Prochlorococcus marinus XMU1406: one gene and its partner. The protein of the gene in region 2 binds, or shares a complex with, the protein of the main gene of each other region. Links are inferred from orthologs where the notes say so. Each region holds a gene or a part of one and is shown on either strand. Other genes may lie near its edges.

What was found.
Region 1: the proteins of accD (region 2) and HA149_RS02795 are in contact, whole or in part, in a solved structure (PDB 8UXZ), measured with the Escherichia coli proteins. The link is inferred for Prochlorococcus marinus XMU1406 from one-to-one orthologs.

Annotation. Positions count from the first base shown.
Region 1 is NZ_JAAORG010000001.1:485,229-488,541, forward strand. Bases 157-3,134 are described here. They hold HA149_RS02795 (acetyl-CoA carboxylase carboxyltransferase subunit alpha), read left to right. Parts: upstream 157-1,130; coding sequence 1,131-2,138; downstream 2,139-3,134. Other genes in these bases: HA149_RS02790 (long-chain acyl-[acyl-carrier-protein] reductase), read left to right, coding at 157-1,127; HA149_RS02800 (SDR family oxidoreductase), read left to right, coding at 2,113-2,847; folE (GTP cyclohydrolase I), read left to right, coding at 3,002-3,134. Outside these bases: more of HA149_RS02790, read left to right, coding at 87-156; more of folE, read left to right, coding at 3,135-3,313. UniProt on the Escherichia coli protein: Component of the acetyl coenzyme A carboxylase (ACC) complex. First, biotin carboxylase catalyzes the carboxylation of biotin on its carrier protein (BCCP) and then the CO(2) group is transferred by the carboxyltransferase to acetyl-CoA to form malonyl-CoA.
Region 2 is NZ_JAAORG010000001.1:709,514-712,741, forward strand. Bases 96-2,988 are described here. They hold accD (acetyl-CoA carboxylase, carboxyltransferase subunit beta), read right to left. Parts: upstream 2,037-2,988; coding sequence 1,155-2,036; downstream 96-1,154. Other genes in these bases: HA149_RS04085 (Gfo/Idh/MocA family protein), read right to left, coding at 96-758; HA149_RS04090 (hypothetical protein), read right to left, coding at 761-1,153; HA149_RS04100 (phosphoribulokinase), read right to left, coding at 2,176-2,988. In the rest of the region: more of HA149_RS04085, read right to left, coding at 1-95; more of HA149_RS04100, read right to left, coding at 2,989-3,072; leuB (3-isopropylmalate dehydrogenase), read right to left, coding at 3,162-3,228.

The DNA of each region.
Region 1 (3,313 bases), 220 kb from region 2 along the record:
GATTTTTATAATTAATCAATCCTATTTAAGAGTTACCTATATGCTATTGTTCATAACATCGTATAGAAACCATTTATAAATTTTAAATGTTTGGGTTAATAGGCCACTCAACCAGTTTTGAAGATGCAAAAAGAAAAGCTTCGATGCTAGGCTTTGATCATATTGCTGATGGCGACTTGGATGTTTGGTGTACTGCTCCTCCTCAGCTTGTTGAAAATGTAGAAGTTAAGAGTGCTACTGGAATATCTATTGAAGGTTCTTATATAGATTCGTGCTTTGTTCCTGAAATGCTTTCTAGGTTTAAAACGGCCAGAAGAAAAGTACTAAATGCTATGGAGCTAGCTCAGAAAAAAGGGATTAACATTACCGCTTTAGGAGGATTTACTTCTATTATTTTTGAGAATTTTAATCTTCTACAGCATAAACAAATTAGAAATACTTCATTAGAGTGGGAAAGGTTTACTACTGGCAATACTCATACCGCCTGGGTTATTTGTAAGCAACTAGAAATAAATGCGCCTCGCATTGGGATAGATCTTAAAAAAGCAACTGTCGCTGTAATTGGTGCTACAGGTGATATTGGTAGTGCTGTTTGTAGATGGCTAATCAATAAAACTGGGATTTCAGAACTTCTTATGGTAGCAAGACAACAAGAACCACTAGCGCTGTTACAAAAAGAATTAGATGGTGGCACCGTAACAAGCTTAAATGAGGCATTGCCTCAGGCGGATATTGTTGTATGGGTTGCAAGTATGCCTAAAACTATTGAAATTGATACTGATAACTTAAAAAAACCATGTTTAATGATTGATGGTGGATACCCCAAAAATCTTGATGAGAAATTTCAGGGTGAAAATATTCATGTTTTAAAAGGAGGTATAGTGGAGTTTTTCAACGATATTGGTTGGAATATGATGGAACTTGCGGAAATGCAAAACCCTCAGCGTGAGATGTTTGCTTGCTTTGCAGAAGCTATGATTTTAGAATTTGAAAATTGTCATACAAATTTTAGTTGGGGAAGAAATAACATTTCTCTTGAAAAGATGGAATTTATTGGAGCAGCTTCTTTAAAACATGGTTTTTCTGCGATTGGACTTGATAAGCAGCCCAAAGTACTAACTGTCTAAATTATGGCGAAACGTTACCTTCTTGATTTTGAAAAGCCTCTTGTTGAACTAGAGAAACAGATAGAGCAAATTAAAGAATTAGCTCGAGATTCAGAAGTTGATGTTAGCCAACAGCTTCTACAGCTTGAAACTTTAGCTGCTAGAAGGAGAGAAGAAATATTCAACTCTCTCACTCCTGCACAAAAGATTCAGGTAGCTAGACATCCTCAAAGGCCTAGCACTTTAGATTATGTTCAAATGTTTTGTGATGACTGGATAGAACTACATGGAGATAGAAATGGAGGCGATGATATGGCACTAATTGGGGGGATAGGTTCGATAAATAATAGACCAGTTTTGATGTTAGGACATCAGAAAGGAAGGGACACAAAAGAAAACGTAGTAAGAAACTTTGGAATGGCAAAACCAGGAGGTTACAGAAAAGCTCTAAGATTAATGCAGCATGCAAATAGATTTTCTTTGCCAATTCTTACATTTATTGATACTCCTGGAGCTTATGCTGGTTTAAAAGCTGAAGAACAGGGTCAAGGGGAAGCGATTGCAAGAAACCTTCGAGAGATGTTTGGATTGAAAGTTCCAATTGTGGCTACTGTAATTGGAGAAGGAGGTTCAGGAGGCGCACTTGGAATAGGTGTTGCCGATAGGTTACTAATGTTTGAACACAGTGTTTACACAGTTGCTAGTCCGGAAGCATGTGCTTCAATTTTGTGGAGAGATGCTGCGAAGGCACCAGAAGCTGCATCAGCACTTAAAATTACAGGTAAAGATTTACTTAAATTAGGTATAATTGATGAGGTATTACCAGAACCTTCTGGTGGGAATAATTGGTCTCCTTTAGATGCTGGTAACACACTAAAAGAGGCTATTGAGAAACATCTTAATGCTTTACTCCAAATGCCTGAAGACGAATTAATTGAGGAAAGATACAAAAAGTTTAGGGTTTTAGGTAAATTTATCGAAGTAAATAATATTGAGGAGATTTATAGTGAAATCCCCCAAAAAACTGAATAACTTGAAACTAGCTTTTATAACGGGTGCTACGAAAGGTATTGGTAGATCTACCACAATAACTTTTGCTAATGCTGGCTGGGATTTAATTTTACTCTCCAGGGATATGGATTTAATGGAGAAACTAAAGAGCGAACTGTTGACAACTAAATCAAAAATTAACCTAGTAAAATGTGATTTATCTAATCCTCTAGAAATAGAGCATTGTGTTGAAGAGGCAATTGAGAAGTATGGGTGCCCTTCAGTATTGATAAATAATGCCGGATGTGCATTTAATGGCCCTTTAGTTGAAATGGAATTATGTCAATGGGAACAAACTATTCAAATAAACCTCACAAGTGTTTTTCAAATTTGTAGTTCAATAATTCCTCAAATGAGAAAAAATGGTGGTTTAGTTATTAATGTTAGTAGTCATGCCTCTTATAAGGCATTCCCCAAATGGGGAGCTTATTGTGTTTCAAAATCTGCACTAGCTATGTTTACTAAATGCTTGAGGGAGGAGGAGAGATCTAATTCAATAAGAGCGTGCACAATAACTCTTGGTTCAGTAAATACTCCTCTTTGGGACTCCGAATCAATCAATTCTGATTTTGATAGAACTTCTATGCTCTCCTCAAGCGAGGTATCAGAAACTATTCTCTACATGGCTCAAAAACCTGAATCACAATTGATCGAAGACTTAACTTTGATGCCTTCTGGCGGAGCCTTTTAAACATTCTGTTTATCTGCTTAATCTTAAAAAAATGATTTTTTTTTACTGCTATTTGAACCCGATTGAACAAGGGAATGTGATATAGTATATGAGTAATTAAGCTTTTGGAAGATACAGTAAATTAAGTTGCATACAATTTTCTGTTTAGAATTTTATGACCTCTACATTACCCAACGATAATATTAGAAACTTTGACGAACAGATTACTAATAAACTAATTTCTGAAATTATAAGAGACAGAATTAAGAATTCTGGTACAAGATTTAGTGCTAACGATAATATTTCTGACTTTATAAATCCTGGTGAATTAGAAATTTTAGAAAAAGAAGTTGCCTCAAGAGTTAAAGACTTACTAAAGTCCTTAATAATTGATGTTGAAAATGATCATAATACTCAAGAAACTGCTGAAAGAGTTTCAAAAATGTATCTAAATGAAGTTTTTAAAGGCAGATATCATGAACAACCT
Region 2 (3,228 bases):
ATCGATGATAAAGATACCTGACATGGAATAAGATTCGAGCTGTAGTTTGATATTTCTATATTGGCTAAACATACATCTTCACTCGTAACATCATTTAAATCAGATGAATTAGTTAAAGGTCTTTTTTTTATTGATGTTGCTAACTTGCCAGACACGTTTATTGCTTCTCCAAAAAACCAATTCAACATATCGAATGCATGAGTACCTAAGGCGCCAATAACTCCTCCACCTTTTTCTTCTAATGAATACCAATTCCAGGATCTTTTGGGGTCGGATCTACTGCCCATTAACCAATCTAATTTGACTAAATATATATCTCCTAAGATATTTTCATCAATAAGTTTTTTTGTCTGAAGGAAAAGAGGTACTGCTCTATATTCAAAATCAACACATACGCTTAAATTATTCATCAATGATATTCTCTGAAGCTCTTCAATTTCTGAGGAGGATATTGCAACGGGTTTTTCTAGAAGCAAATTTTTATTATTCTCAAGAGCTTGTTTTGCTAATTTAAATCTTGATTCAGGAGGGGTAGCAATTATAATCCCATCAATTTTTGGAGATTTAACTAATTCTTCCCAATTATGAAAGAACTCTAATCCAGTTTCTTTTTCTAGTATCGATTTTTGCTTAGTCTCATAATGATAAATAGCTACAGGAGTTAAATAATCAGACTCTTTTAATGCCTCTAAATGGACTTTTTTACCAAACCCTAATCCAGCTATTGCTATTTTTAATTTTTTATTTTTAGTATTCATTCTTATCTATTAATAAACTCTGAACAACTATTTTCAATAACAACATCTATTAGTTCATCATTATTAGAAGTTCGCCATTTTGAATTAAATTTAGGGATTCCATTTATTGAAGTATCTTTGAACTTTTTTTCATCGCAATTAATTCTCATTACATAAAGTGATAACTCTCCATCATCATCAGAATTAGTTGGATTTTTAAAGAACTTTGTCAAAACACTTATTTCATTATTTGGAAGCTGCTTAATACTCCCTTTGTCAAGCCATTCTTTCCCTTCATTATTTTCTTTTAGTAGGACCCAGTCAACATTTCCTATTCCATAAGAATATGGAGCAAAATTTAAAATAAAAAATAAAAGGCTTAAAGAAAAATAAAAGAAATTTGAAATAATTCTCATATTATATATTTGCTTTTGCAAGTTTTTTTACACCATGAATTTTTAAAATTTTAGTCAGAGTATCTTTGAGATCTTTCCTTCTAACTATTACATCAACAAAACCATGCTCAAGCAGATATTCAGCTGTTTGAAAATTATCGGGTAATTTTTCTCTTAATGTTTGTTCTATAACTCTTCTTCCAGCAAATCCAATAAGAGCTTTAGGTTCCGCCAAAATTAAATCACCTAACATTGCAAAGCTTGCTGTTACCCCCCCAGTGGTTGGATGAGTTAATAAGGGCATATAAAGAAGATTTTTTTCTTTATGTTTTTTTAGTGCTCCAGATATTTTTGCCATTTGCATGAGACTTAACATGCCTTCTTGCATCCTTGCTCCACCTGATGCGCAAACAATAAGAATTGGAAAATTTTCTAAAGTTGCTCTTTCAATTATCCTTGTAATTTTTTCACCAACTACTGAACCCATGGATCCTCCCATAAATCTAAAATCCATAACAGCTAATGCTAAAGGCATTGAATTTACAGAACAGATACCTGTTACGACTCCATCTCTTAAACCTGTGCCTGCTTGACTTTCTTTAATTCGATCAGCATATGATCTTCTATCTTTAAAACCTAAAGGATCTGTAGGACTTAGTGAACTATCAAACTCTTCGAATGAATTTTTGTCAGCAATTATATTTATCCTTTCATCGCTATTTATCCTATTGTGGTGCCCGCAATTACTACAAACATTGAAATTTGTAATTAGGTCTTTTCTATAGGCTACTTGCGAACATTCTGAACATTTAACCCACAAACCATCTCCCTCATCAGTATCTTGCGAAACTTTCCCAACAAATTGATCTTTACGCCTTGCGGCAAACCAGTCGATTAATGACACAACGTTTACTGTTTTTTCTATTTAAATCTAAATAAGGTACTTTTATCAAGAAAGATATATAAAAATTTGAGATCCTTTAGATTAAAAACTACTCAAAGTAAAAAATGTAATGATTTGAGTTGATAATCGAAATTAATTATTATTTATTTTTCTCCTCAATCATTTTATGAATTATTGGAGTGAGAATTAGTTCCATTGCGAAACCCATTTTTCCTCCATTTACAACGATACTTGTTGGACTTGACATAAATGAATCGTTAATCATTCCAAGCAAGTATTGAAAATCAATCCCCCATTTCTCTCTTGCCCCTTTTCTAAAATGTATGATAACAAAGCTCTCATCAGGAGTTGGGATATTCCTGCATATGAAAGGATTAGAAGTGTCAATTGTGGGAATTCTTTGGAAATTAATATCAGTTTTGCTGAATTGTGGGCAGATGTGATTTATATAATCAGGCATTCTTCTCAATATAGTATCCACAATGGTTTCCGCTGAGTAACCTCTTTCTGCGTTATCTCTATGGATTTTTTGAATCCACTCTAAATTTGTAATTGGAACAACACCAACAAGTAAATCAGCATAAGATGCCACATTGTATCCATCACCTTCTACCCCGCCATGCAAACCTTCATAAAAAAGTACGTCTGTTCCCTCAGGAATATCTTCCCATGGAGTAAATTGTCCAGGTTCCAAGGATGTCCCTAGCCTTGTATTGTGCTCTTCTGCTTCTTCAAGACTATGTAGATAATATCTTTTCTTTCCTCCTCCAGTTTCACCATAGATTTTAAAAAGTTCTTCTAGCTTGTCAAAAAGATTAGCCTCTGGACCAAAATGAGAGAAATTTTCACCTTTTGAAAGAGCGTCTGCCATAGCTTTTTTCATATGCATTCTTTCAAATCTGTGGTAACTATCACCTTCTACAACTGCAGGAACAATATCTTCTCTGGCAAAAATATGCTCAAAGGCTCTTTTTACTGTACTTGTTCCTGCTCCTGAAGATCCTGTTACAGCAACTACTGGATGACGTTTTGACATTTTTTAAAAACAATATCTAATGATTCTGACAGGTCATATGCCAACTTTATGTTTTACTTAAAAATATTTTTTTATTTATTAATTTTTTTTTAAATTTCATCCATTATTTTATCTCCGATTTCACTGCAAGATAAAACTTCAGGAGACCCATCAGCT